Regions from separate parts of the Spartinivicinus marinus genome, predicted to be linked through region 2. Evidence: predicted binding sites of a transcription regulator. Region 2 holds the regulator's gene; each other region holds the start of a gene.

The links. The regulator FliA, encoded in region 2, starts transcription of late flagellar genes. The targets are predictions, from matches to a motif close to CTAAAGTTNNNNNNNNNNCNGCCGATA.
Region 1: a site for FliA is predicted at 4,908-4,934, ahead of OQE68_RS21085 (flagellar protein MotY). Genes of this name have one in related genera too.
Region 3: a site for FliA is predicted at 4,161-4,187, ahead of OQE68_RS10190 (SPM autocatalytic domain-containing protein). Genes of this name have one in related genera too.
Region 4: a site for FliA is predicted at 5,661-5,687, ahead of OQE68_RS08965 (flagellin N-terminal helical domain-containing protein). Genes of this name have one in related genera too.

What each region holds. Positions count from the first base shown of each region.
Region 1 is NZ_JAPJZK010000001.1:4,709,211-4,717,025, reverse strand. Features, by position in the region: gene OQE68_RS21110 (DUF3108 domain-containing protein) at 1-15, shown strand, start outside; gene htpX (protease HtpX) at 295-1,170, shown strand; gene gloA (lactoylglutathione lyase) at 1,203-1,610, shown strand; gene OQE68_RS21095 (argininosuccinate synthase) at 1,662-2,876, opposite strand; gene OQE68_RS21090 (hypothetical protein) at 3,417-3,863, shown strand; gene OQE68_RS21085 (flagellar protein MotY) at 3,876-4,838, opposite strand; gene pyrC (dihydroorotase) at 5,037-6,077, shown strand; gene rnt (ribonuclease T) at 6,127-6,765, shown strand; gene OQE68_RS21070 (peroxiredoxin) at 6,824-7,426, opposite strand.
Region 2 is NZ_JAPJZK010000001.1:4,979,576-4,987,390, forward strand. Features, by position in the region: gene OQE68_RS22355 (carotenoid oxygenase family protein) at 1-188, opposite strand, end outside; gene flhA (flagellar biosynthesis protein FlhA) at 535-2,673, shown strand; gene flhF (flagellar biosynthesis GTPase FlhF) at 2,804-4,126, shown strand; gene OQE68_RS22370 (MinD/ParA family protein) at 4,307-5,128, shown strand; gene OQE68_RS22375 (RNA polymerase sigma factor FliA) at 5,140-5,877, shown strand; gene cheY (chemotaxis response regulator CheY) at 5,971-6,351, shown strand; gene OQE68_RS22385 (protein phosphatase CheZ) at 6,361-7,149, shown strand; gene OQE68_RS22390 (chemotaxis protein CheA) at 7,162-7,815, shown strand, end outside.
Region 3 is NZ_JAPJZK010000001.1:2,255,956-2,263,770, forward strand. Features, by position in the region: gene OQE68_RS10175 (efflux RND transporter permease subunit) at 1-567, opposite strand, end outside; gene OQE68_RS10180 (efflux RND transporter periplasmic adaptor subunit) at 567-1,655, opposite strand; gene OQE68_RS10185 (YgdI/YgdR family lipoprotein) at 2,068-2,277, opposite strand; gene OQE68_RS10190 (SPM autocatalytic domain-containing protein) at 2,668-4,047, opposite strand; gene OQE68_RS10195 (AraC family transcriptional regulator) at 4,332-5,138, opposite strand; gene OQE68_RS10200 (MFS transporter) at 5,440-6,630, shown strand; gene OQE68_RS10205 (sensor histidine kinase) at 6,661-7,815, opposite strand, start outside.
Region 4 is NZ_JAPJZK010000001.1:1,969,230-1,977,044, reverse strand. Features, by position in the region: gene OQE68_RS08985 (type II secretion system protein GspG) at 1-259, opposite strand, end outside; gene OQE68_RS08980 (RHS repeat protein) at 282-3,002, opposite strand; gene OQE68_RS08975 (hypothetical protein) at 3,223-4,761, opposite strand; gene OQE68_RS08970 (helix-turn-helix domain-containing protein) at 5,074-5,541, opposite strand; gene OQE68_RS08965 (flagellin N-terminal helical domain-containing protein) at 5,710-7,815, shown strand, end outside.

The DNA.
Region 1 (7,815 bases), 270 kb from region 2:
TTAAAAACAAATTAATATATACCAGCCAGCGATTGCTCAACTCTTTGCAATCGCTGGCTGTTAATACTCCACCCAATAAGACTTCCTGATCTTATTCCTCTGCCCCCTATCATTTCTTCATATTTTCCAGCTTTTTCGACAATATTCTTTATGGATAGCTGACAAAAGGTACACTCAATATAAGATAAAACTCCAAACCTTTTCAGTGTCCAACCAATTACTCAATTCACCTTGAAAATAACAGAGAAAGGTACAATAAATGTTGATATTCAGTCATCCTTTGTGGAGGCCACTATGTTGAGGATAGCTTTGTTTATTGGTACTAATTTAGCTATTTTGGTCTTGCTCAGTATTACCTTCCAGCTCCTTGGAATTGAAAGCTTACTCCAGCAAAACGGGGTTGATTTAAATCTGACTGCCTTGCTTATCTATTCAGCCGTCATTGGTTTTGCAGGCTCTTTTATCTCTCTGTTTTTGTCTAAAACGCTGGCAAAAAGAAGTATGCGAGTACAAGTGATAAATCAGCCTAGCAATTCAGCAGAACAATGGCTGTTAAAAACTGTACAACAACAAGCCGACCGTGCAGGTATCGGAATGCCTGAAGTAGGTATCTTTCACCACCCTTCTCCTAATGCCTTTGCCACTGGTTGGAATAAAAATGCAGCACTGGTAGCAGTCAGCACCGGTTTACTGGAACATATGAGCCAAGATGAAGTGGAAGCGGTACTAGGCCATGAAGTCAGCCATATAGCCAATGGAGATATGGTCACCCTAACCCTTATCCAAGGCGTAATGAATACATTCGTTGTATTTCTGTCACGGGTCATTGGCTTTTTGGTTGACCGACTTGTGTTCAAAGTTGAGCGGGGGCATGGGCCTGCCTTTTGGGTTGTTTCAATTGTCGCAGAAATTGTCCTGGGTATTTTAGCAATGACAATTGTGATGTGGTTTTCTCGTTGGCGTGAGTTTCGAGCGGATGCAGGAGGCGCTTCACTCGCGGGCCGAAACAAGATGATTAATGCACTTCAACGTCTGCAATCAGCCCAAGGCGCACCCACTATGCCTGATGAAATGGCTGCTTTTGCAATTAATGCAGGACGTGTACAAGCACTGTTTTCTAGCCACCCACCGCTGGAAAAACGTATCGCAGCGCTACAGCAAATGTCATAACGCCATACAACGAAAAACTGGAAAGTTAGCCTATGAGACTGTTACACACTATGTTGCGGGTTGCAGATTTAGATCGCGCAATAAACTTTTATACTCAGGTAATGGGGATGAAGCTGTTGCGGCAATCGGAAAACCAGCAATACCGCTATACCCTTGCCTTTGTTGGTTATCAGGATGAAACCGAAGGGGCTGTAATCGAACTTACCTATAACTGGGATACTAACCAGTATGATTTAGGTAATGCCTTTGGTCATATTGCTATTGAAACAGAAGACTTATACAACACTTGCGACAAAATTCGGGAAGCTGGGGGCACGATTACTCGTGAGCCAGGACCGGTGAAAGGAGGCACTACTGAAATTGCTTTTGTTAAAGACCCAGATGGTTATCTACTGGAGTTAATTAACAAGAAACAGGCAGGTAAAGGGCTAGAGGGCTAAAAACAGAATCCTGTTGCTAATCAGTGATTAGCAACAGGATTAATCGACTTATTACAACAGTTTGCGCCCTTTATTGGCTGCAATTTTCAGCCGCAATGCATTTAACTTGATAAAGCCTGCCGCATCGGCCTGATCATAAGCCCCTGCGTCATCTTCAAAAGTAGCGATATTTTCATCAAATAGGCTGTTATCCGATTGACGGCCCACGACTGTCACATTGCCTTTATACAGCTTCAGTCTTACTTTGCCATTAACTGGCAACTGGGACTGGTCAATCATTTGCTGAAGCATTTCACGCTCAGGTGACCACCAGTAGCCGTTATAAATTAATTTGGCATAACGAGGCATTAGCTCATCTTTTAAATGAGCCACTTCCCTATCTAAGGTAATTGACTCAATGGCACGGTGAGCTTTTAGCATAATAGTACCACCAGGCGTTTCATAACAGCCACGGGATTTCATGCCCACATAGCGGTTTTCAACGATATCCAAGCGACCAATACCATTATCACCACCGACTTTATTTAAATAAGCCAATACTGTTGCAGGTGTCATAGGTTGGTCATCAATTGCAACAATATCACCCTTTTGGTAGCTTAACTCAATATAGGTGGATTGATCAGGCGCTTGCTCTGGAGAGACAGACCAACGCCACATGTCTTCTTCTGCTTCAGCCCAAGGGTCTTCTAAAATGCCTCCTTCATAAGAAATATGAAGTAAGTTAGCATCCATCGAATATGGTGATTTACCCTTTTTCTTTTCAACGACAATATTATGCTTTTCACAGTAAGCTAATAGGCTTTCTCGTGAATTTAAATCCCATTCGCGCCATGGAGCAATCACTTGAATACCTGGCTTCAATGCATAAGCACCCAGTTCAAAGCGTACCTGGTCATTACCTTTACCAGTAGCCCCATGGGAAATAGCGTCAGCCCCAGTTTCATTAGCAATTTCAACCAGTCGCTTGGCTATTAAGGGGCGCGCAATAGAGGTACCCAGTAGATATTCACCCTCATAGATGGTATTCGCTCGAAACATTGGAAATACGAAGTCTCGGGTAAACTCCTCACGCAAATCCTCAATAAAGATTTCTTTAATCCCCAGCGCTTCCGCTTTGGCTCTGGCTGGTTCTACTTCTTCACCCTGACCTAAGTCAGCTGTAAAAGTCACCACCTCACAGCGGTAAGTTTCTTCCAGCCACTTAGCAATGACTGAAGTATCCAGCCCTCCAGAATAGGCTAAAACGACTTTATTCACTTGCTTCATTTAAAAATGCTCCGACCGATTCCCCAAGCGCGATTGTAAAATGCAGCGACATTAGTAATACAATATTACAAGCCCGCTATATTATACCGGTAACAGACTCAAGGCTATTGCAAAAGCTAATCGATATTAGGAAAGAAGTGTTCTCTGAAGAGGCTTAAGACATCGCAAGTCAAACACCATTAGCAAGTTATTACAAACAAAACAAGAGAAAATAAGTGATGACCTGTCATGTCTTTCCAGTTAAAATACTGTAAATAAATACAGCTAAAGTTCAGTAGGCCTCTTAACACATTTGCTACCTATAATTTGTATTTTGTCATGTTTTTGCTAGGAACTAATTAACATAAATTCAATCTTATATGACAACTGTTGTCTTATTAGAAAAACCTTTTGATAAATTAATATAATTCAGCAGTTGTCGTAAAAGTAAGCTAGACAATAGATAACGTCTTTAATGGCAAAGGTCATTAATCAAACAGCTAAAGCGTTAATGATCATCCACCAAAAAGCCACCTTAAAAGAGTAGAGGAGAAACAAACAATGGGGGAAACACTGTGGCATTATCGTGCACAGTTTCTAGTCAATAAAAAGCAGTTTCAACCACTGCTAGAAGCACTTTGCTATCACCCCCAGGATATATCGCCTGACAATATTTATGCCTTTGTCATGACAGAATTTAGTAGCTTTAATTTTGCTGTCACCTTTAACAAAACTGGTGATCTAAATAAAATTGAATTAATCAGCACGCCTGAAGGTGATATAGACGACTTATTAGTACCTATTGCCCCTTATGTGGAACCATCAAGCTTTATTGAGTGTGCATTTCGTCCTTCTAATCAATACTTAGCTAACAATGAAATTGCGCTTATTCGATGGGAATTCAGTCATCAGACTGTCAACTCAGCACTGTATGCGATACAACGTGATTACTATAGCCAACAAGAAGTCAGTAGACGTCTGTTACCTGATTTACATATTGCCGCCTAATCCAGGACTGCACTAGGATTTATTCTCCTGATCATTTGCTTCATCAGGCTGCTCACTATTTTCCACTTGCGTTTTTAAGGGCTCTTTATCAAGCCTAATCGTTACCCTACGGTTACGAGCACGATTCTCAGCGGTATTATTTTTTGCCACAGGATAGCGTTCGCCATGAAAGCGCATAACAATCATTTCCTCAGGTATACCCTTTTTTTGTAGATAGATGCGGACCGACTCAGCACGCTCTTTCGAGAGCTCTCGGTTGGAAAGACGGCGTCCCAGTGAGTCAGTATGGCCATCAATGTACATCGCTTTTATAGAGGGATCAGCTTTGATATAAATAGCAATATTATCCAGCAGTTGTTCTGCATCATTGGGTACTTTGGTTTCATTCGTACCAAAGAATATCGCCGAGCGCTGTATTTGATCAAAGTTAACGGGTAATAAGCTGGCAAGACAGTTGATGTACCGAGGGTAAACCTGCTGGAAATTAACCGCTGAAATTTCTACCGTAATTTTTTCTGCTAAGTTTCCTCCATACCAAGACATATTGGTAAAAGAGGGATACATCCCCTGAGCTAACTGACTAATCATCCAACTGGGCAAGTCACCTGCCAATACAACAGGCTCTTTACTTCCTGATACTGTCACTTTACCTTTTGCTTTGGCTCCTTGGTCAAACCGCCAGGCAGGTGCACTCACACCAAGATCAGCACTTCCTTGTTGCATGGGCCTGCTCCAGCTCAGTAACTTAAAGCCTACTCGCTCCCCTGCCCGATGACGAAAGACCGCCTTACCATAGCGAGGAATATCTTGAATTAAAGTACACTCAAAGATCGACTCTTCTAGTTGCCACTGAGTATTATCTATAGGTGCCCGAAAAGTCGCCGCAACTGCTTGGCCACTACCCCAGACTGTCCACTCAACCAGTAACCACCCTGTCACCAAGCCAAGGATTCGCCATTGTTTCCCCAACAACATAACAGCCCCTTTGACAGATTCGCGCTTATATGAATGGCACCTCATAAAATAAAGAGGCACCACTATGCATATCGGCTAGCTGCTAGTAATCTTGAAATAACTACCTGATTAAGGTGCCCTTAATCAGCGGTAGCCAGGTGAAGTTCCTTTGGGTAAGATGCCTCCCTGATCACCGACCCAACAACCTGGAAAGCCCAGATGACAACCACATTAACCATTACCCGGCCTGATGACTGGCATATTCACTTACGTGACAATGCTGCCTTACAAACGACCGTGAATGATGCCAGTCGCTATTTTGGACGCGTCATTGTGATGCCTAATCTGGTGCCTCCGGTAACCACCCCCGCACAAGCCTTCGCTTATCGACAACGCATTGTAGCGGCAGTGCCTGATCAACGTGTCTGGCAACCATTAATGACTCTCTATCTTACTGACAATACCTCACCTAACACGATCCATGAGGCAAAGACTACAGGGCATATCTATGCCGCTAAACTGTATCCGGCAGGGGCAACAACTAACTCAGACTCCGGTGTTACTGACATAAAGAAAATCTATCCGGCTTTAGAAGCTATGGCTGCAACAGGTATGCCGCTACTCGTTCATGGTGAAGTGACGGATGATCATATTGACGTATTTGACCGGGAAAAAATATTTATTGACCGCTATCTAAGTGAAATCATCAAGCAGTTTCCTACTCTTAAAGTCGTACTTGAACATATAACGACAGCAGATGCAGTCAATTTTGTACAAGAAGCATCCGATCAAGTTGCTGCCACTATTACTGCTCATCACTTGTTGTACAACCGCAACCATATGCTAGTGGGTGGAATTAAACCACACTACTATTGTTTACCTATTCTGAAGCGACAAACTCACCAGCAAGCTCTGCAAGCTGCAGCAACCAGTGGCAACCCCAAGTTTTTCTTAGGTACTGACTCTGCTCCTCATACTCAGTCAGCCAAGGAAAGCAGTTGTGGTTGTGCCGGTTGTTATACAGCCTATGCTGCCATTGAGCTTTATGCAGAAGCCTTTGAACAACTCAATGCTTTAGAAAAATTGGAACCCTTTGCTAGCTGGTATGGTCCAGACTTTTATGGTCTACCGCGCAACCAAGACACAATTACTCTGACCAAAACACCTTGGCAAGCACCAGAACAATTTATGCTCGGAGACCAGCCATTGATTCCACTAAGAGCAAACGAAACCATTCAATGGCAAGTGATTGAAAAGTAGTTATGACCTATAACTACTACCATATAATTAAGGCTGTATAGTGACAGAAATGATTGAACAATGCCCCTTAATCAGTAACCGCTTTAGGGGCTTTTTACCTGTAATTATTGACGTAGAAACAGGCGGATTTAATGCAAAAACAGATGCATTATTAGAGGTTGCAGCAGTAATCGTCAAAATGAATGAGCAAGGCTACCTGCAGCCAGGGAAAGAAATCAGCTTTCAGGTGGCTCCTTTTTTAGGCGCTAATATTGAGTTGTCTGCGCTGGAATTTACTGGCATCGAGCCTTTTGCTCCAGAGCGCAAAGCGGTTGCAGAAGCTGATTGCCTGAAGGAAATATTCAAAGCCATACGCCAAGAGCTTAAGTACCAGGAATGCACCCGTGCCGTTTTGGTCGGGCATAATGCCACTTTTGATTTAAGCTTTATTAATGAAGCCACTGCGCGTAATGGTATTAAGCGTAACCCATTCCACCCATTTTCGTGCTTTGACACAGCTACTTTAGCTGGGCTTGCATTTGGTCATACGGTATTAGCTAAAGCTTGCCAGTTAGCGGGTATTGAGTTTAGCAACCAGTCGGCTCACTCGGCAGCATATGATGCCAGAAAAACAGCTGAATTATTTTGCTGTATTGTTAATCAGTGGAAACAGTTGGGTGGATGGCCATTATCATCAGCTAATGATTAAAAAATAAAAAACCTGCCAGATTGGCAGGTTTTTTTAACAGTAATCCAGCTAAAAAGGATTACAGCTCTTCAGCACTTTCACTAAGGTACTTAGCTACACCTTCTGGAGAAGCCTGCATACCTTTGTCACCTTTTTGCCAACCAGCTGGACACACTTCGCCATGCTCTTCGTGGAATTGAAGTGCATCAACTAAACGGATCAGCTCATCCATATTACGACCCAGTGGCAAATCATTAATGATTTGAGAGCGAACAACACCTTCCTTATCAATCAGGAACGCACCACGGAAAGCCACGCCACCTTCAGACTCAACATCATAAGCCTGAGCAATTTCATGCTTCATGTCAGCAGCTAAGGTATATTTAACTGGACCGATACCACCATTATCAACAGAAGTATTACGCCATGCGTTATGAGAAAAGTGAGAATCAATAGAAACACCAATGACTTCTACATTACGCTCTTTAAAAGCATCCATCCGGTGGTCAAGCGCAATAAGCTCTGAAGGACAAACAAAAGTAAAGTCTAATGGGTAGAAAAATACTAACCCATATTTGCCTTTAATGGCTTCAGATAAGGTGAAACTATCAACAATCTCACCATTTCCCAGTACCGCAGGTACAGTAAAATCAGGAGCACGTTTGCCTACTAATACGCCCATGTTTTTCTCCATTTAGGTATGCAGTTGCTTAATCAATCACATTAAGACCACAGCAAATGTACAGCTACTGGAAACCGTTTGCTTTGGCTATTCAGGCTGACTTTAACTGGTATACGACTTAGACTGTGTATCTTAACTAAATTGTTACTTTTCAGTTAGCCAATTGCCTTTCACACGACAATTTTGGCGCACATAATAACCCGCATTCTAAACTGAGCCCACCGCTTTTATGATTGAATTTTTTTTACAGCTTGATAGGTAAAATTTATTAGATTGCTAAAACCTTGCAAAACAAGTGTTTGTATCTTTCTCTGTCTTGACTAGCCAATGACCCTGACTACTGCTAGCAACAGCTTTTCATCGCTAATTAAGACCCACTTAAACCAAAT
Region 2 (7,815 bases):
ATATGTCCATAGATGTCGTAGGGTAAAGTACCAGCAATAACATCTAATGAACCAGAAGAAGGCTGTAAGCTGCCATCCATTATAGAGTTAGGAAAAAAAGAATTATCAATAGCTGTATTTTCTGAAAGTGCGATGCTAGGCATTAATCCTGCGACACCAGCAGCTTTAATAAAGTCCCTTCTTTTCATAAGTACTCCTATCCATGTGAGCAAAAAGATTACATTTATATTATTATTTTATTATGCTTGTGATTAATTTTTTATGTCGATAACCGTTGAGACTAGTTCAGCATATTACACTAAATTCAAATTTGGCAATAAAAATTTACATTTTAATTGCTGTTTCATTGGTATAAATCAAGCCTAATTAAATACCGGCTAATAAACGGAGCCGCTGATGTAAAAAATACTGTAAGGGTGCTATTTGGTATGGCTGTTTTTTGTTGCGGAAAGCTTTTTGCATCATCTGCCACTGCTGTAAGAAATTTGGCAGTAGCAGGATAAAAGATGCACAACGAAGGGTAAGAGCAACTCCATGGACAAAGCAGCAGTTGTTGAAGGTATTAAGGGGATAGGTCGAGGTAGTTTTGGGGTGCCACTGCTGCTGTTAGCGCTGCTGGCGATGATGACGTTGCCAGTTCCTCCTTTTATACTGGATGTGCTCTTTACCTTTAATATCACTTTATCGTTAGTCGTTTTGTTAGTCAGTGTTTATACTCTGCGCCCCTTAGATTTCGCTGTTTTTCCTACCATTTTATTAGTCGCCACTTTATTACGTTTAGCATTAAATGTTGCTTCAACCCGCGTAGTGTTACTCCGTGGTCATGAAGGTGGCGATGCTGCAGGGAAGGTGATTCAAGCGTTCGGCGAGGTGGTGATTGGGGGGAATTATGTGGTTGGTTTGGTGGTGTTTGCCATTTTAATGATCATTAATTTCGTGGTAGTCACTAAAGGGGCGGGCCGTATATCTGAAGTCAGTGCAAGGTTCACCCTGGATGCGATGCCAGGTAAACAAATGGCCATTGATGCTGATTTAAATGCGGGCCTGATTAATCAGGATGAAGCCCGTACACGGCGGACAGAAGTGGGTCAGGAGGCTGATTTTTATGGTTCAATGGATGGTGCCAGTAAGTTTGTTCGGGGTGATGCAGTTGCAGGGCTTTTAATTTTATTTATAAATATTATTGGTGGTTTGAGTATTGGGATGATTCAGCATGATTTATCTTTTCCTGTGGCCATGCAGAATTATTCATTACTAACGATTGGCGATGGGTTAGTCGCGCAAATTCCTTCCTTATTACTATCAACAGCAGCTGCCATTATTGTGACTAGGGTGTCTGATGCGAAAGATATGGGCCACCAAGTTATTCAACAAATGTTTGCTACACCTAAGGCGTTGGGTGTGGCTGCAGCCATTTTAATAGTGATGGGATCTATCCCAGGAATGCCTCATTTGGCTTTTTTGGGGTTGGGCTTATTAGCCGCAGGTGGGGCTTTCTTGATTCATCGTCGGGCTCAGCCAAAAGTGAAAACAACAGGAGAAGGGCAATTGCCTGCTGCACCAGGTCAGGAAACAGCAGAATCAGCAGGGGTATCTGCAGCAGCACCGGAGGTAAAAGAGTTAGGTTGGGATGATGTTACCCCGGTCGATATGATTGGTTTAGAAGTTGGTTATCGGCTAATTCCTCTTGTGGATAAGACGCAGGGAGGAGAGTTGTTGAGCCGAATTAAAGGGGTCAGAAAAAAATTGTCTCAAGAGCTGGGGTTTTTGATGCCTTCGGTGCATATTCGTGACAACCTGGATTTATTACCCAACGCCTATCGTATAACGTTAATGGGGGTGACAATCAGTGAGGCAGAAGTACACCCAGATCGTGACTTGGCAATTAACCCTGGTCAAGTTTTTGGCTCATTACAAGGGATTGAAGCCAAGGACCCTGCGTTTGGTTTGGATGCCATTTGGATTGAGTCAAACTTAAAGGAGCAAGCCCAAACCTTGGGCTATACCGTAGTGGATGCATCCACCGTGGTTGCTACACATTTAAATCAGATTATCCATAAACATGCCCATGAGTTGATTGGTCATGAAGAAGTACAACAGATGTTGGACTTATTAGCCAAGCAGTCGCCGAAGCTGGCTGAAGATTTAGTACCCAATAAATTATCCATCAGTTTATTACTAAAAGTGCTGCAGAATTTATTACTGGAAAAAGTCCCAGTTAGAGATATTCGAACCATTGCCGAAGCTTTGGCGGAAGCTGCAATGATCAGTCAAGATCCTGCCACACTCACCGCCGCTGCCAGAGAGGCTTTATCTCGATCTATCGTCCAAGGGTTGGTGGGTACTGACCTGCAAATTCCGGTCGTTACTTTAGCACCTCAGTTGGAACAGATGTTGCTGCAGTCTGTACAACAAGCGAAACAGTCTGGTGCTGCAACGATTGACTCAGTTGTGTTAGAACCGGGTATGGCAGAGCAGTTACAGCAGTCTTTGGCTGAAGCTTGTCAGCGGCAAGAGCTAGCCGGAAAACCTGCCATATTATTGGTGGCAGCACTGATCAGGCCGTTTTTAGCTCGATTTGCCCGGTTTGGTGTGCCGAATTTACATGTGCTTTCTTACCAGGAAGTACCTGATAACAAGCAGGTCACAATAGAAGCAACCGTCGGCCAGTAACATAATTAGCCAGCAATAAGGCTGGTTAAGGTAAGGCTACATGGTGAGTCTAAACAACTTACGTGGAACGTTGCGCCAAAAGACTTAAGTTGTAGTGTTTTGGCCGTTGAGTGCGCAGGGGTTAAGTGGCATGACAATAAAACGTTATTTTGCAGCGGATATGCGACAAGCCATGCGGCTGGTGAAAAATGATCTAGGGCTTGATGCAACGATTTTAAATCAACAAAAAGTGGCGGGGGGGGTTGAGGTATTAGCGACTTTAGAATTACCCCAGCCAACCAGGCCACCAGGTCCTGTGACACCTGAACCTTTATTAAATGAGGAAAAACAACAGCTGCGTGTGGCAATTAACCAAGCGAAGCAGGTGATTAATCGTGCTCAGCAGGGCAGTGCTACAACAACCGATGTGAATTTACAGCTGCGGGCAACGTCTGGCGTAAAGTCAGCTGATAAAATGGATACGACAGTAACATCTGTTGTACAACCTAATGTCACTGATCATCAATTTAGTGCATTGCAAAATGAAGTCAGTGGGATGCGGGCATTACTAGAACAACAGTTAGGGCAGTTGGGCTGGTTAAAATACTGTAAGCAAAATCCGGCTAAGGCACAGCTTTGGAAAAAATTACAGGCGATAGGTTTTAGTGGCCATTATTGTCAACAGTTACTAGCGAATTTACCTCTACAACAACAAGGCCTTGATGCTTGGCGACATGTATTGGCCAATCTGGTGAAGAAATTACCTATTACCTCTAAAGATATTGTTGATCAAGGGGGGATTTTTGCTTGTGTCGGTCCTACTGGCGCAGGGAAAACGACGACTATTGGTAAACTTGCTACCCGTTATGCATTAAAACACGGTACCGATAAACTGGCATTAGTCACCATGGACACCTTTCGAATTGGTGCCACGGACCAAATTAAAACCTTGGGTAAAATATTAAATGTACCCGTTAAAGTGGTGGGAGATGGCCAGCAATTACAAGCCGTGTTAGATAGCTTTCAGAAAAAATCGTTGGTCTTAATTGATACGGCGGGGCTTAATCACCAAGATCCCAAATTGCAGCTACAATTATCTATATTGAATCAGGTGAGGCCAATGGTGCGAAGCTTGCTGGTTTTAGCGACAACCAGCCAGCAACAAGTGCTGCAAGTGGCTTATAACATATATAGTCAAACTCGGTTGGTAGGGGGGGTGTTAACTAAACTGGATGAGGCTTCCAGGCTGGGGGAAGCAATTGAGCTGCTAATGGATAAACACCTTGCGGTTTCTTATGTCACTGATGGCCAGCGGATTCCGGATGATATTCACCAAGCACGAGCTTATCAATTGATTAGTCGTGCGGTGGCCCTCAGCCAACATGCTGAGTTAGCAGAAAATGAGCTAATGTCAGCTTATATGCAGGCCAATCCTGTAGCTGTAACACCTCCTATGCAAGCCAATGTTGGTTAATAACCCTGTGCCCAATGAAAAGGGGATGAGAATAATAAATAAGGCGCTAAGGGGAGTACCTCCATATAGCGTGCTCCTTATTATCTGTACTCAGTTGAAGAGTATGGTGGCAATGAATGAGTTTTAGGAGGTTGATGCGATGAGCTATTCATTAAGGATATAACCAGGATTATTCCGCATATGATCAAACATCCAGTACAAGTAGTGGCAGTGACCGGAGCAAAAGGGGGAGTAGGTAAAACAAATCTAGCAGTAAATTTGAGCATAGCATTGGCGGAACTGGGGCGGCGGGTGATGCTGCTAGATGCTGATTTAGGGTTGGCAAATGTAGATATTTTATTGGGCTTATCCCCGACTCGGAATATGGCAGATGTATTGGCTGGGCGCTGTGATTTAAGAGATATTATTTTACAAGGCCCGGGTGGTGTTCGAATTATTCCTGCTTCTTCCGGCACTCAGAAAATGACTGAGCTGAGTCCCCAGGAACATGCGGGAATGATTTCAGCCTTCAGCGAGCTCAGTAACCAATTGGACATGCTAATCATCGATACCGCAGCGGGTATTTCCGATACGGTCATTAGTTTTGTTCGAGCGGCGCAAGAATTAATTATTGTTGTTACTGATGAGCCTACCTCAATTACTGATGCTTACGCTTTGATTAAATTATTGCACCGTGATTATGGTTTATTGCGGTTTCGAGTCGTGGCTAATATGGTGAGAACTCAGCAGGAAGGCCATAATATATATAATAAACTAGCCAATGTAACTGATCGATTTTTAGAAGTGGCACTGCAATATTTGGGTGCTATCCCGCAGGATGAGGCTGTACGAAAGGCTGTTATGCGGCAACGTGCTGTTATTGATATCTACCCCCGTTCTAAAGCTGCTGTGGCAATTCGAGCACTAGCACAAAAAGTCGATGCCTTTCCTCTCCCGTCATCACCGCGAGGTCATTTAGAATTTTTTATTGAAAACCTGGTTGCTGGTGAAGTAGGAAGGTAATAGGCAATTTTATGGTGTCGAATGAAGCCGGTTTGTATTCTAAGTCAGGACAGCAATTTAACCAGCAATTAATTGAACAATATACTGGTTTAGTGAAACGAATTGCCCATCATTTAGCTGCCCGGCTGCCATCTCAGGTGCAATTAGATGATTTATTACAAGCAGGCATGATAGGCCTATTAGAGGCTGCTAAAAAGTATGATGGGAGCAAAGGTGCCACCTTTGAAACCTATGCGGGTATTCGCATTCGCGGCGCTATGCTTGATGAAATTCGCAAAGGGGATTGGGTACCTCGCTCGGTACATCGAAATAGTCGGCGGATTACAGAAGCAATCAGTGGGCTTGAAGCGAGACTTGGACGCGACGCAAAAGATGGAGAAATTGCAGAAGAATTAGGATTGAGCTTAACTGAATACCATCAGCTGTTAAGTGATACAGCTTCAAGCCGGTTATTTAGCTTTGAAGAATTACTGAGTAGCCAAGATGGAAGGCACTCTTGGTTAGCGGATCAACAACAATCATCGCCGCCAACCAAGCATCAAACTGAGCAATTTAAAAAAGCACTGGCTAAAGCCATTGCCACGCTACCGGAACGAGAGCAGTTATTGCTCTCACTCTATTATGACGAAGAGCTTAACCTCAAGGAAATTGGCATGGTATTGGGGGTGAGTGAGTCACGTGTAAGTCAGCTTCACAGTCAAGCTGCTGCTCGGCTTCGAGCACGTCTGCAAGACTGGGCAGTTGAATAGACTGGCACCCTCTTAATGACCTACTAGACTAGTAAGTTAGATGTTCAGCACAAACATCAATGTGGCTTGATGGAGGTCGCTTTGGACAAAAATATGAAAATTCTGATCGTAGATGATTTCTCTACGATGAGACGGATTATAAAAAACTTGTTACGTGACTTAGGTTTCACTAATACGTCAGAAGCTGATGACGGGCAAACTGCACTACCTATGTTGCAAAGTGGTGGCTTTGATTTTCTGGTGACCGACTGGAATATGCCGGGTATGACAGGTATTGACTTACTCAAAGCTGTAAGGGCAGACCCAAAACTAAATGCACTTCCTGTTTTAATGGTAACTGCTGAAGCCAAGCGCGATCAGATTATTGAAGCTGCTCAGGCCGGTGTGAATGGCTATGTAGTAAAACCTTTTACTGCTGCGGTGTTGAAGGAGAAAATCGAAAAGATTTTCGAGCGTGTTGAAGCAGGTGGTTAAGAGGTATATATGTCGCTGCTTGATAAATTAAAAGACCAGGCACCCACTGAATTTGAAACGAGCCTGAAAGAGCAGGCTCAAAAAATGGTGGAGCATCTGGAAAAAGGCAATTTAAAAGATGCCATAGAAGTCATTCAGGAAATTAACGAGGTTAGGGATAAAAGCTTATATAAAGAGGTAGGCAGACTAACCCGGGCATTACATGAGTCGATTCGAAACTTTCATGTTGAAGCGGGGCTGGCAGGTGGCGATCAAGAAAATATGTCAGATATGGTGGACGCTTCTGATCGTTTGGAATATGTCACAAAGATGACTGAAAGTGCGGCAAATACCACCATGGATTTGGTGGATAACTGTATGCCGATAGTCGGTGAATTAAAGTCTGATGCTCATAGCTTACGAGATGAGTGGTCAAAAATTCGCAAGCGACAAATGAACCCTGATGAATTTAGAAAGCTTTATAAACAGATGGATGAGTTTTTAGATCGCAGTGAAAAACAAGTTAATCAAGTCCATAGCAACTTAACTGAAATTTTAGTTGCACAAAATTATCAGGACTTAACTGGTCAGGTTATTAAAAGAGTCGTTGAGCTTGTTCAGCAGGTAGAAGACAGTTTAGTTGACCTCGTCAGGATGGCGGGTCAGGTAGATAAACTGACTGGTATTGAACATGAAATAACAGTAACTGAAGAAGATTCTATCGCTGCTGAAGGTCCACAAATCAAAGCAGAGGAACGGGTCGATGTAGTGTCAGGCCAAGATGATGTTGATGATTTGCTTTCTAGTTTGGGGTTTTAGGGGAGCTGTCTCATGAGTTTCGAGGCTGATGAAGACATCCTGCAGGATTTTTTAGTCGAAGCCGGAGAAATCTTAGAGCTGCTTTCTGAACAGCTCGTTGACCTGGAAAATAGCCCCGATGATATGGATTTATTAAATGCTATTTTCCGGGGATTCCACACCGTTAAAGGAGGAGCAGGGTTTCTTCAATTAAATAGTCTTGTTGACTGCTGTCATGTGGCTGAAAACGTTTTTGATATGCTGCGTAACGGGCAGCGGAAGGTCTCGACTGAATTAATGGATGTGGTGTTGCAAGCACTCGATACCATTAATGAAATGTTCAGCCAGGTACGTGACCGGGTTGAGCCAACACCTGCTGATCCTGAGTTATTAAAGGCTCTGGCTGACTTAGCCCAGCCTGAAGGGGCTGCACCTGCCGCAGAAGCAGCTGCACCGCCGGAACCTGCACCTACTGAACCAGAGCCAGCCTCCACCACACCCCAGCAACCGACTGCGAATGCTGGCACTGAAGGAGGGGGGGATATCACTGATGCAGAGTTTGAAAAGCTGTTAGATGCAGTGGCAGATGAATCATCAGAGGTTAAAGCGGCAGCGCCAACCGCCGCTGGTGGTGATGAAATTACTGAGGATGAGTTTGAAGCGCTGTTGGACCAATTACATGGCAGT
Region 3 (7,815 bases), 2.7 Mb from region 2:
TATTTCTACATAAACTCGCTCTGGTAAGGCTCCATCAATAGAAACTTTCTTTACACCAGGGACCAACACCAGCTCACGACGTAATAAATCTGTATAATCTTCAAGGTCGTGGTAGGTATAACCAACACCAGTAATATTTAATAAAATACCAAACACATCGCCAAAATCATCTACCACTAATGATGGTTTTACCCCAGGGGGCAGCGAGGCTTGAGCGTCATACACTTTTCTACGCAACTCATCCCACACCTGTGGCAAGGTATCTTTATTATAGGTATCTTTTATTTCTACCTTAATTTGCGAAAGCCCAGCACTGTTAATAGAAGTAACATGGTCAATATACGCTAACTGCTGGATAGCATCTTCTAACTGAACTGATACTTCTTCCTCTATTTGCTGAGGCGTTGCACCAGGATAGCTGGTAACAACCAAGGCATCTTTAATAGTAAATTCTGGAAACTCTAACTGGCCTAGCTGAAAAAAAGAAAAAATTCCCCCCAGCAATAAAATTAAAGCAAACATCCAGCTAATAACTTTATTGCGAATTGAATACTCAGCAATATTCATTACAGCCCCCGCTCTTTAACCCATGGCTTAACTTTCAAGCCTGCTTGCAGATGCTGTATGCCTGCTACTACAATTTGGTCACCTGGTTTGATCCCAGTGAGCACTTGAATACCCTCATCAAGTAATTGCCCTAGGGTCACCTCAACAGGCTCAACAGTTTGCTGCGCTGGGTCATATCGCCATACGACGGCTTTATTACCCTGATCAGGATTGTCTACTGCCACAACAGGCACTATCACTGCATTCTTGCTGGAAGGTCGGCTGATTTTAGAAAAATCAATCGTTACCGTAGCACTCATGCCTGGCAAAATATTCATCCCTTTAGGCGCAGCCATTGTAAAAAGCACTTCATAGGTTTGAGTGCCAGGTGTTACCTGAGTAGAGTGCTCTTTATATTGTACTTCATATTGAGTATCTTGCTGTGAGGCAAAATAGGCTGTCGGTTTATAATTTACTTGTCGTGCATCTTTACGGATATTTGCAACAAGCTGCTCAGGGATTTGTAAGCTAATATCAATGTAATCGTGATTTTCTAACAATAATATTGGCTGTTTGGCCTGTACAGATTGATGATTATCTACCAACGTTTTTGCTACTGTGCCATCAAATGGTGCTTTTAAAACAGTGTATTGAACATTATCTTGAGCTAATTCTAACGCCGCTTTAGTGGAAGCTAATTTTGCTTTAGCTTCATCGTATACAGATCTTGATACTGTGCCTTTATTATAAAGCTTTAATTTACGTTGATGATCAGCCAGAGCTAAGTCATAACTTGCTTTCCTATCTGATAGTTGATTCTGCATATCAGAGTCATCTAGCTTAGCCAGCAGAGTCCCTTTAGTTACTTGTTGGCCTTCTTTTACATTTAGGTCAATCAATTCACCATTGAGTCGGAATGACAACTCAGCTACTTGAGAGGCCATGACCTTACCTGGAAAGCTTCTGATTAAGCCACTAGTACTGTCTTGAACTGTGGCTAATTTAACTGGCCTTATTGTGGACTTCTTAATTGGGGCTTCGGGTTTACTGCAACCAGCAACAGCTAGTGCAACAAGCACAGCCACCCAAAAACTGTTTACTAAGGCCATTAGGCATTCCTCTTCAGCTCAATAAGTTAATCTGGTTACAAATAGTAATAGAGGAGTATTGCAAGTGCAACAATAGCGACTTATTCATATTTCAGAAAATAACTGTAAGTGCGCTAAAAAATAGAAGACTAAAAATCTTAGTTTAACTATACCCAATGCGAAGGACATACATTGATAAGTAAAAGAATAGTATTGCAAACACAAATTTAAAGAGTTTAAATTCACTAATACAAAGTCTGAATACTTTCGATATTAAATATCAGCTTAATAAAACAAAAAATAAGGAGGGATAATATGACTTATTAATTGGCAAACTAAAACAACCCAGTTTAATTTTAATTAATTTATAAATCTTAGCGAAACTAAACTGAGTTATTGGTTACAAATAATAGGTAAAAATACTTACGATCTATTATAGGTCGTCAATAGTTACAATCTCATCTTTATTCACTGTTCTCAAACGACCGGTTGTATCTTCATACTCCCAGAAGCCTGTATCTTCATTGAAGTAGACCTCATCAGGTGTGTTGATAGTTGAACCATCCTTCATTTTAATCACCTGAGGAGAAGAACATCCGGCTAATAAAGCAGCTACACTGAATACGAGAAAGAGTTGTTTCATTTAATCTACCTTCACTCATCAATAAATTTATACCCGGAATATCAGGCAATAAATAACACAAGTTTAAAAAACTAATAAGAAAGTCTAAAGAAGTTAGACTTACCGACAATAGCGAATTATTATTGCCAGGGCAAATTTTTTACAAATCTCTGATTCTACTCAGGATCATTATAAAACGCTTGTTACATTAACATTAGTATAAATATTAACATTAGTATAAATCACTAGATACTGTCGTATAGACATTCCCTTTGCTTTGGCTATCCGCACAGCTATTCAGGAGTCTAGCGTTAACAGTAGTTGCACAGATAAGACATGAATATAAGAAAAAAATTCCCTTGATTAGGGTCACATACTAATAAAGTATTGCTCAAATTTTCCCCTACCCTACTAGCTGTCATTACTTTTCTTCAGTTTTTCATTTTGCTCTTGTAGCTTATCAAGTAATTGTTCAACCATTGACTTACTTTCTTCAGTTTGTTTGACAATGGTATTACTATAGGATTTTTGCTCATCCCTTAACCGTTGCAGCTTTTCAACAATATTGTTGACTTGACTAAAGTTAAGCAAACTGGTTTGCTCTGTGTTATTTGACTGCTGGTCGCTGTTTACAAGTGCTTGGATTTTTCCATGTAAATTTTTGAGAGCTTTGTCATAAAATATCGTATTCGATGCTGTAAACAATGTTTGTGTATCTGCCATTGACTGGTCAGTGCTTGTTTGAATGGCCAAGTCAACTTCTTGAATGGTTTTTACATCACCATTTTCCATTAGCAATATGCCATTTCCTTTAATATTTCCTAAAAGAGCACCCTGCCTTGAAACCAGGTTAAAGTCATCTGGGGTATGGCCTAAATAAATTGCACCAACGCCTACTTCAGCTAAGGACTTCAAGACTCCTCCCTCACTACCATCTTGAACCCATATTTTTAAATCTTTAAAAATTGGATCATTTTCATCAATCCATAAATTATTATCATTATCATATAGTGCAAGTTCTGCAAACCCTTGCCCTGTCTGTGGACCAAATAGCTCTAGCCCATTATCAATAACGCCATTGTTATTATGATCTAAAGCCAGATAACCACTTCCTGAACCAAGTTGAGAGATTTGCTCAGTCTCTCCATCACCATTTAGGTCAAAATTAAACAGTGTATCAGTCAAGTTAATTGTTTCAGCACCAAAGTTAATTACCAGAGGGTCTACTACTTGTTGTACAACAGTCAACTGACTGCTGGATTCAAATAACTGGGCTTGCTGTATCTGAAAACCAACCGAAAATTCAATTTGTCTGCCATCTGCTGTAATAATCTTACCTGTTGTTGAAAATTGACTATGCTCATTAATCTGAAACAGCTGGTACTGACTAATTTGCACTACACTCGTCTCAGTTAATTGCTGAGACTGGTTGGCAACAGCTAGGTTATTTGTACTAGATAACGAACTCACTCCCACCTGAAATCGGTTTAATATAGAGTCACTAATAGCTTTAATAAACTGTTTGGTAGGCTCAGCAGAAAGATTATCTAAACGCCCAAGCTGCAAACGCTTATTTACAATTTGATTATCATTTAAATCAGGCCTTATCTGGCTCATCGAATTAAACTTCTGCTGTAAGTGATATAAGTATTTCTGTTGTGCCGCTACTGATATGCTGACTTTATCAGTACCAAATTGAAGAGTTCGTGACCGTTGTTCATTTACAGTCAAGGTTTCAATAGATCGAGAGTGGCTGTAATCCATACCTATAACAGCAGCGGTCACTTTCATTGGACTATCCTGTCAACTATATCCATCCTAATGCAGCATGAGCAAAACAAAGTGATAACTTTCCTTTACCCATGGAACCAGAGTATATTTATACTTAACGCTTCTAAAAACTGTATCGGCCAGGAACTAGTAAAATTTAGCTTTTTCATTAATAGTTTTTATTTTTGGTCATTTGAAGATTCAAGAGAAGTTTTATAAATATAGCGCTAGTAATTTCATATATATACCCATCATGAATCATTTTTAGGTGTAAAAATAAAGTGGTATATACTCACAGCGAAGGATTATTTAGGCGAGGCCACCGAGCAATGAAGCATTTGAGTCAAATAGCTTTTTGGACTAACTCCCATCTGCCGCTTAAACATATTAATAAAGGCAGCACTTGATTCATATTTCAGTTCAAAAGCCACTTCAGTAACGGTCATCCCAGCAATCATTAGCTCAATTGCTTTCAGCACTTTCAGCCGTTGTTTCCACTCACTAAAGCTCATTTGAGTCTGGTTGAGAAAAATCCGCCTAATAGTTCTAGCAGAAGCACCAAGCTGAGCCCCCCAGTCTTCTAGAGACTGACTATCGGTAGGATGCTGTAAAAGCCGATTTACTAATTTCGTCAACCGGCTGTCTTGTGGTACTGGCAAGTTAAGTGGTACTGACTCTGCGGACTTTAAACAATCATACAACACCAGCCATAGGTGTTTAGTAGCTTTATCTGCTTTCCCTTTAACTGGGATATTAGTGATGGCTAAAATCACCTCTCTTAATAAGGCTGCAACCTGAATAACACTGGTTGGGCGATTAAGTTTTTCGGACCAACGTTTAGCTATATATAAACTGCGAAACTTAGCCCCTGATAAAGTAAATATCTCATGATCTGTAAAAGGGGGTACCCAAACGCCTTGTTGTGGGGGAACCAGAAAAGTGCCAGCTTCAGTCTTAACACAAATAAGTCCTTCAACTGCAAATAAAAACTGTCCCCAAGGATGCTGATGGGATGCGACAAAGTGCTTGGGCGGCATATCTACAGACCGAGGCTCGACAAGCCATAGCATTTTTTTACAAATTGATGTACTAACGCTTGATTGGCGGCTCATAGCCAAAGTACTCACCTACAAAGCTTAACCTGCTTGATAAACTTGACCAAATCAATGAACTATATGGCAGTATTAATAAATTATGACAAACAAATATCCTTTATGCTAGTGGTCTATGCGTAAAGTTGGACAACCGTCTTCAAAGCCATTTATTTTCTGGGAAAGCGTTTTTTGCAGGCATAGCAGGCCTACCCCCATAAAAGGCAACACAGCCAAAAATAAATTGAGAAGAAGTTGTTACCTTATTTTGCCCATGTACCACTGGTCAGTGGTAGTTTATATGTAAAAGGCTTTAATACAAATGAATACATACCGCACGCCAAAAGTGTTTTTGATTTTATTATCTATTGCAATGCCATTATGCTTTTCTATCTGGCAGGTCCTATTGAATAACTTCAGCATTCAAGAAGCAGGCTTTACTGGAAGAGAAATTGGTATCTTACAAAGCTTAAGAGAAATACCTGGATTTCTTGCTTTTACAGCAGTATTTATCCTGCTAGCGATAAAAGAACAACGATTTGCCATTGTTTCTCTTGCAATACTTAGTATTGGTGTGGCTATTTCTGGATTGTTTCCAACAGAGTATGGTCTATATGCTACAACTGTGCTAATGAGTATTGGCTTTCATTATCTAGAAACGGTTAAACAATCTCTTGCCCTACAATGGCTAGATAAAGTATCTGCACCAGTATTTATGGGAAAGCTATTAGCTGCCAGCTCATTAAGTGCCTTAGCTGCTTATGGCTTAGTATGGTTATTAAGTTTATTTAACGTAGATTTTACAAATATCTATTTATTAGGCGGTAGTCTAGGACTAGTCATAGTCGCCTTTTTACTATTTTTTTTCCCATTATTTCCTGAAGAAATAGCTCAAAATAAAAAGCTAATATTAAGAAGGCGTTACTGGCTGTACTATCTGCTTACTTTTTTAAGTGGAGCAAGAAGACAAATTTTTATTGTATTTGCTGCTTTCATGATGGTAGAGAAATTTGGATATTCTGTAGCAGAAATTAGCATCTTATTCATGATTAATCATACAGCTAACCTGTATCTAGCACCACGTTTTGGAAAATTAATTCAACAGATTGGAGAGAAAAAAGCATTAACAATTGAGTACATCGGTTTGATATTGGTATTTACAGGGTACGGATTAGTCGAATCATCCGAAGTGGCAGCAACCCTTTATGTCATTGATCACCTGTTCTTTGCTATGGCCATTGCAATCAAAACTTACTTTCAAAAAATTGCAGACCCAGCTGATATTGCCTCTAGTGCTGGAGTAAGCTTCACCATTAACCATATAGCCGCTGTAGTCATTCCCGCTATTTTCGGAATAATTTGGTTGGTCAATCCTTCCTTGGTTTTTTATATTGGTGCATTAATCGCCTGCTTATCTTTAATAGTAACGCAGCTAATACCTAATAATCCAGAGCAAGGTAATGAAACATTTTTTTCTACTAAAAAGACTGCTGGCCAGCCAACTATTCGTTAAATCTATTGATTAACTAAAAAACACCAAGTGTTAGCTTTTGCTATCACTTGGCAAAATAATAGTAAACGTCGTTCCTTTTCCCAACTCACTTTTAACTGTGATCTCACCGTACAAAATCTGACTAACAATGCCATACGCTAAATATAATCCTAAACCTAGATGACCTTTACTTCCTCTTTTAGTTGTAAAAAATGGATCAAATATTTTTTCCAAATACGGCTTTGATATCCCTTTCCCATTATCTATAAATTGCAAAGTTGTTTTTTGCTCATTGCTAACCGCTGAAATTATAATTTTTTTACCTTCTACATCCTTACCAAATGCATGTATAATGCAGTTATCATATAGTATAGACAAAACATTCAATAGCTCACCAGGATAGCTATTTACCATAAGGTCCTTGTCAATAGTTGTTTCAAATATAATATCTTCTGATTTTTCTACAAATGAGCTAATAGATTCTTTTACAAGTTCATTAATCCCAAACCATACAGGGTGCCTCTGCTCATTGGTGACAATAGATCTCTTAATATTTTTTATCATATAGTCAGCTAAATCCAACTTATCCATAACAAGCTCAATATTCTTTTCACTTTTGTTAAGAAAGTCATAGATCAGCTCATAATTCCCTTCTTCTACTATTCTTACTTGTTTTTTTAGTTTATATATATTTCTTGCGACAGTAGAAGAAGCATTCATTGACTCACCAATATATAAATTCATTTCTCTGGTTAAACCAATAATAAGCATATCTAGCAGCTGACTTTTTTCTTTAACAATAGATACCTCTGCCTGACATTCTTGCTTATCAGTTTTTTGATCCGTTTTATTTTTATCTTCCAGAGTATGATCTGACTTACCTTTCAATTTTTCATGACGAGAAAAGCCCTTTTTATCTTCCTTGCTTATTTTTTGTTTATTAGATTTAGCATCCGATTTTAAATCACCCTCTTCTTTTATTTTATTTTCAGTAAACTTACCTAACTCTAAACTATCATTTTTGACTTCAGCTATAATCCTATATATTTTCCCTATCTCATCATGACGCTTTGTTGCTTCACCAACAATGAATTTTATATTATCATCGGCTACCGCACTTATTAACATATTAATCGGCTGAATTATTGTCTTGTTTAATGCCATCATGACTAAACTCAATATCAAGACAATAGCAACCAATAATAG
Region 4 (7,815 bases), 3.0 Mb from region 2:
CAACCAAGCCAATGTGCTCTAAAAAAGTGCCAAGCTCTTCTTTATTTTTAAGAGCCAAATACCATCCATCTTCTTTTGGTAGTAATGCTTCCAGTTTTTTATACTCATACAATTTCTCAACTATTATCTGGATATCAATTTCAGCAACTTTAATCTTCGCCAACTCATTTTTACTAGGGCTGACTACTGTTTTAATAATCAGCCCAATAGCTATTAGAGCGACAAAAAAAACATTTACTCTAAAAATCGTTTTTTTCATTCTTTAATCCACAAGGAAGCAATCATTTCTTTGAACATTGCTGTTTTGCTCTATTTTTGCATATTGTCCTAACATTATTTACCCAATGAATACAATTATTTGTGATTGCATCATATGCAGAACACTGGCCAGCTGTTCCTATATACACCAAAACACATTGATCAAAAGCACTTTTTTCACACTCACTATCCCCACCTTTATCCTCCGTGCAAAACAATGCATCATCTTTCTTATCAGGAAGAGTAATTCCACCTTGAGGACAACTTCTATTAGGATTGTCTTCCTCCCAAGGCCAGTTACCCGCACATTTATTTTGAACACAAATATACTTATGAGGAAAGTTCCCATTATAGCTCCAGCAAACTTGAGCTAAACCCAGCGGATCTTTATAAATTAGCGGATTTCCACTTACATACGTATACGTATTTAACCCTCCCTTTAACCCAATCGGATCACTCTCAATATAACGCCCAAGTGTAGGGTCATAATCCCGGAAGTAGTTGTAAAACAGTCCGCTTTCTTCGTCGGCTAGTTGCCCTGGAAAACGTAAGGAAACAACTGTCTTCTGACCATTACCATCCACATCTTCACTAGCTTCTCCTACTCCAAACGCATCAGAGTCCCATGCCCATACGGTTTGTTGCTGCTGGTTTGTGGCCAGTCTTGGGGTATTGAGGTGATCGCTGTGTAAATACGTGACTTGTGGTGCAGCTAAGCTTTTACCGTTAGCGGTTTGCTCAACCATGGCTAGTGGTAGGCTGCCTAACCAAATATATTGGCGGGTTAATTGTTGTCGCCAGTGTTTGTTGTATTTTGTTTCCGCTAAAATTTGGCCCGTTTCGTTGTAGGTGTAAATCCAGTGGGTGGGTTGTTCAGGTCCATAATGAATGGTTTTATGGACTCGTTCGCCGATTGCATTGTAGTGGTAGCTGGCTAATAGAAAGTCCATTTCTTTAACTTTGCTTAAGCGATTATTAGCGGCATATTCAAAGTTTAAAGGGCCATTACCAGTGGTATTTCCTGCGGCATCTATGCGAACAGGGCCCATAAATGTTGTAGCAATGCGGTTGCTATTTTCTGCGTAAGTTTGCTCTTGCAAACCTAGCATATCCCTTAATCTTTCTTTTTTACTTAACCGATTTCCTACTGCATCATAGGTATACTCAGTGGTTTTGAAACCATCAACTTCTTTTAAAAGATGATCTAATGGATCATAGGTAAATTCCCTTTTTTCGGTTTCGCTTTTGGCTATTTCGGTAATATTGCCATTAGGGTCATATTTGTAATTCAACTGTTGTAAGCCAGCAATGGTTTGTTGAGTTAGCTGGCTGTCTAAATTGAATTGACGGTTTAAGGTCAGGCCGTTGCCCCATGTGAGTGAGGTCATTGGGCCGAAGGCTTGATTGGTAATATTTTTGGCTAGCTCGATGGTTTGTGCAGTTTCACCTGCTCCCCATTGGGCTGTCACACCAGTAATTTGTCCTTCGTTATTACGTTGGTAATTAACTTTTAAATGACTGGGATAAGTGACTTGGGTGAGTTGGTTGTTAATGTTGTATTGATAACCAATGCTTTGCTGAATGCTTTGACTACTTGTTTCAATAGTACGGCTTAAGTTAACGATATTACCGCGATCATCATATTGATAGGCAATTACACCTTTTGCATCTTTAACTCCGGTCAGCTTGCCAATACCTGGATGATTATCACTGGTATCGTCGTATAAATATTCGATGGTTAATTCGGAGGCGCTTGGATACGTTTTTTTCGTGAGGCGATTCAGTGCATCATAGGTGTATTCTGTAACTTCACCACGGGCATCGGTACGTTTGGTGATGTTGTCAGCCAAGTCATATTCATAAGTGGTGGTGCCTGTATCGGGGCTGACTCGTTTAATTAAGCGGCCAAATACATCATACTCATACTGAGTAGTCGTGCCTTTAGGGTCAACCACTTTAGTAATTTGATCTTGTTGGTTGTACTCTAGGCGGGTAACACCTTCTAAAGCATCAGTCGTTTGGGTTAAACGGTTTAAGGCATCAAAGCCATGGGTGGTTTTGTTGTTATTAGGGTTAGTAAAGCCCACCAGGTTGTCATTAACATCATATTCATGCTGAGTGGTTTGCTCGTTGGCACCAACACTACGTAATAACCGACTTAACTCATCATATACCCAGTTTTGTTGGCTAACAATTTCGCCAGTAGCCGATTTAACGGTTTGTTTGGTTTTATTGCCTGCATTGTCGTACTCATACTCAATGCGCTCACCTAAGCTATTTTCTATGGCCATTAAATAACGAGCAGGGCTGTACTCATATTTAATGACACTGCTATTTGGCAAGGTGATTTGAGTGACTTGCCCAACATTGTCGTAAGCAAAGCGAGTAGTAATATCGCCTGATTTGCTTTTAACCGTAAAGGTTTCTGCGGCGCCATCATGGTTATAGGTGATTTTGGTAACAACGCCGTTAGCATCAATCAGGGTTTGAGGGCTTCCACGATAATTGTGGTCTTTTAATTCAGTGGTATGGCCAAGGGCATTAATGGTTTTAATTAAATTACCTTTCTCATCATATTCATAGTGAGAAATATCTTGCACATCCGTACGAGGGCCGTCTATCTGTGTGATGTTGCCTTGGTTGTCATATTGATACAGCCATTTCCGTTCGAGTGAAGTATTGGCCTGAGCAGAAAATGCTAACCCTGCTGCCAATAATGCAGAAAATATCCGATTAAATTTCATACATCTAATGCCGTGTTTTAGGTTGAATCTTATTTAAATAACTTAAAATGAATGAAAAGAATGCTTTGAAATTGCACCAAAGCTAATGGATATGGAGTAACAGGGTATTCTGGAGCTGCGACATGGATGTCGCTTTAGCTCTTGATGGGCTCAAGGATGGCACTTCAAGAGCGGAGGAGGAATATCCTGTTATTCCATATCAGGTGCTGGACTTAATTAGCTACTTACTCACCTGCTTTTTATTAATCAGCAGTCCTTTATCGTTGTACTGATACAGGGTCTCCAGTTGACCGTCTGAGGTTTTTAAAGGTAAGCGTTTCTCAATATCCCACTCTGTAGTAATAGTGCGCGCTTGCGGTGTACCTGCAGCTTCTGTCTTCTCAGTCTGTAAGCCCTGATCGTTGTATTTGTACTCAGTGGTATTACCTTTCCAATCGGTTTTAGTCTTGAGCAGACCATTGGGGTAATAGCTATATTCTTTATTAGCCGCAGCACAGTTAGTCGATTGATGACCTTCAACACGTACCACTTTATTTACCCCATTAAATTGCTGGAAATGGTAAGTGGTTTTCTTGCCTAGTGGATTAGTGACAGTGGTGGAATTATTGTCGTGAAATTCCAGGGTGATTTTTTCCTTGCCACCAGCATGTTCAGAGCTGATAGCACGCCCTTGATTGTCATAGGTCCAAGTAGCAAAGCGAACGCCGTTTTCATCGGTGATGCCAGTTAGGTGGTAGGGGAAATCTGCATTTTCATAATGTAAGACTTTTAATTTTCTTTTTTGATTGGTAATACCTGAAAGCCTTCCCTGCTCATCATAGTTATAATTTATTTCTTGACCACTTTTTCCTTTTATTGAAGTTATACCGTTTTTCCCCTGTAGCAAAGTTATTTGTTTTTCAGATTGAGTGCTTGAAAAAATCACTTTATCTGAAGTTCCATCAGGTTGATAAAAGTATTTCGTATTACCTCGTGACTGGATTTTATATATATAACCATTATCAAAGTAATACTCTGTATTGCCATTTGAAACTATTTTCATGGTTATTATGTAACCATTGTGGATATAGCCATCTTTGGGTTCTAACTTTATATTAACTTGCTCTGCGACAAAATTTTGATCAGGGCTTGTCCACTTATCACCTTGTTTCACTAAGCGAATAACTAGACCACTAGGGCGGTGTAAATCAATATAAACAGGGGAGGTTGTATCCTGTGCATTTATATGTATTTTTTTATATCTATATTCAAAGCTATGTGATGTTTTGCCTGTTGAGCTATTGAATGAAATAGTAAAAGGTACGTTATCAATTTGATTTGTAAATGATTGAAACTTATTTCCATTCGATACAATGATAGGATTTCCTCCAGATGGTCTTGTGCAATTACCTTGACCATTTTCCAGTGGGGAGGGTCTATCACAAGAACCATTTTTATTTGGTTCTAGGCCATCTGCACATAGTCTCTTTGAGTAATAAATATTTTGTTCCGAGCAATCGGACTTGTCTGATGGGCAGCGTCCGTTACTCCCTCCAACAAAACATGAACCATTCTCTTTTTTACAGTTTGCTAGGTATTTAGGAACATGGTTATTGGCACAAAAGTTAATATACCAGCTTGTATCATAGCCAAAACACCAAGCGTAAACTCCCACCTCATAATAAGGACGATCACTTGACTCTGCTTGCCCATGGTTAACCATGATTGTAAAACAAGCGATTAATAACAAAAAATATGGTTTTCCAACATTATTTAGCATTCAACTGCCTTTTGCTTCACTCCAATAAAATGCCGTCGATTATAATCTGGCGATATTGTTATACAACAAGTGATGGGCTTTATTTGCTGGTGTGTATGTGCTTGCTTAATTTACTGGGCTTGTTTTTATTGCAGTGAGAGTTAAGTAAAAATTTGTATCCTTAATGATTAGCTCGGTCATTTTGAATATCAGGTAGGAGGCAAAGGATTAGAGCTTCTAATTAAGAATGAAAGTTGGTGGGCTAGGCCTACTCTTCTTTGTGCTGAGCAATAAAGCTTGCTAACTGTTGTAGTTTAAATACTGCAGTAATCGTCATTCTATGCCTAGCTCGTTGTCCAAATCGGCCATTTCTTCTAATGCGTGCTTTGTCTGCTGACGTAGACGTGCTTTAAATGCTAGAGCATCATTTTCTTGAATACGATAGTGCTTACCTACCATAAAATAAGGTAAGTCGCCGGTTTTTATGGCTTTAACCACCATTGGCCTAGACATTCCGATGATATTGGCAGCCTCTTGGGCGGTTAGAGGGTTGTCTGATTGACTGGCTTTAACATGAAGTTTTGCTTTGGGGTTTTTAGCTAGTACCTGTGCGGCCTCTTGTATAACTGTGACTAGCGATTGACTGATCTCAGAGTCAACAAACTCAAATTGTTCTCCTCCTAGTTCAAACTTAATAGGCTGAGGGTTGCTAATCTGGTATCGGACTTTAACTAGAGAGTTCAATAACTGCTTTTGCTTTTTCTTTGTACTATTAGCGGTTGGAATTGGTTTCACACTCATTGTTAGGGCCTCCTATAACAAGTTTAGCCTAACTGAAATATCTGAAATAATCAAAATAAAAAAAAGCTGATAATCAAAAAGTGCTGACACTCCCCAAACCATCTATTCTTAAAAAAATCCTAAAGTTTTTGTCATATCTGCCGGGGTGGCGGATAGTGTGGGTGGATTATGGTGCAGTCTATAAATACCAACCTCACTTCGTTGCTGGTGCAACGGCATCTTAATCAAAACCAGCGGGCGCAGGATACGGCGCTTGAGCGATTAGGCTCAGGTCTACGGATTAATGGCGCAAGAGATAATGCGGCTGGGTTTGCGAATACCATTCAACTTGATACAACGATTTCCAGCACCTTTGCCAGTGTCCGTAATGCCAATGACGGTATTTCATTGCTACAAACTGCTGAGGGTACGTTAGGTATTATTACGGAGAGCTTGCAGCGTATTAGAGAATTGGCTTTGCAAGCAGCTAATGGCAATAACAATGAAGTTGATCGCCAAGCGTTAGATGAAGAAGCACAGCAATTAATAAAAGAAGTTGATAGTGCCGCTTCTAATGCAAACTTTAATGGCCAGAAGTTGTTTGATGGTAGCTTTAATCGGCATGTATTTCAGACTGGGGTGGATTTAGGTGAGGTTATTCAGCTAAGTATTCCTAATACCACTACAGCCTCCCTTGGCACTTCGCTCACTGCAGGGGTTTCTTCGACCAGAGGCACCCGGAGTATTTTCCCCCTTACCCGTGGTGATGTGATTATTAATGGAATTGAAATTGGCGATTCCCTAGGTGTGGATGACAAGCTATCAACGGTTAACCCAGAATTCAGTGCTATTGCTAAAGCCGCTGCGATTAACCGGGCAACTACCTTAACTAATGTGACTGCCAGAGTGAATGCTAATACTGTCGGCTATTCAGGCCCGGTAGCCACTAATGCGACTGTTGCGGCAACCACTATCAATATCAACGGCGTAGCCATCAATGTTTCTACTAATTCGGCTCAGTCTGCTGATGTGAACCGACAAGGAGTAGTGAATGCCATTAATGGAGCTTCAGGGTTAACTCAGGTTGCAGCGGTTGATACAGGTAATACCAATACAGGGATTTCTTTAGTAGCCGCGGATGGCCGGAACATTCAGTATGATGATAATTTCTCAGGGATTTCTGCCGCTGTGGGGGTAGGTAATAGTGGTGCGGCGCAAGTTTACTCAGGCACTTTTACTTTGGTCTCTCAAACCGGTGGGCTGATTGAGCTGGACCAACGGTTTCGTGATAGCCATTTAATTACTGGGCTACGGTCTGACACTTTCAGTGGCAGCAATAGTGTGGCACTTGGTCGACGTGTGTCTAGTGTGGTTTTGGCTGCAGGTGATTTAGTGATTAACGGTGTATCAGTTGGGGGTTCTTCAAGCTTGGATGACAGTGCCTCTTCAACAGCAAAAAGTGCCAGTGCTATTGCCAAAGCGGCAGCTATTAATGCAGTAAGTGATCAAACGGGAGTGGTTGCTAGAGCACTGCCAAATGTGGTTATAGGCTATACCATTACCCCTGGCAATACCCGGCAAGAGTCGGTGGATATTAATGGGGTAACGGTTGAGGTTAATTTTAGTGCGGCTGATACCGCAGAAGAAATTGCTCGCAAAGTGGTTAGCTCAGTCAATCAACATACTGGTTCCACTGGGGTAGTGGCGGAGTTTGTGGTAGACCCACACTTTGGTGCAGGCAGTATAGGCCCTTCATTTCGGCTCGAAGCCGCTGATGGGCGGAATATTGTGTTTGAAAACCAAACGGCCAACATTGCTGAGGCTGGCTTTTCCATAGTAGAGCCCCCAATCCCCAGTGTGATCAATAATAATAACCCTCACCTAAGTGCTATTGAGCTGGTATCGGCAGGTAGAATCACCTTAAGCTCAACGACTGCATCTGGTGGGATAGATAATGCGGGTTTTAGCGTAGGAGAGTTTGGTGATTTGACTGATAGCATTCCGCTCAAATTTGCCAGCATCAGTACCGTGGCTGGTGCTAACCTGGTGCTCACTGCAGTGGATAACAGCTTGCAGCGGCTGGCGTTTCAACAGGCTCAAGTGGGTGCTTTACAGAACCGTTTTGTCGCAAATGTGGATAATTTACTAAGCCAGCGAGATAACCTGACTTCAGCAGTGTCTCGAATCAGGGATGCTGACTTTGCACTGGAAACAGCCAATCTGGCGAAAACCCAATTGTTACAACAAGCCTCTATTTCCGTATTAGCCCAGGCAAACTTAAGATCTCAGCAAGCA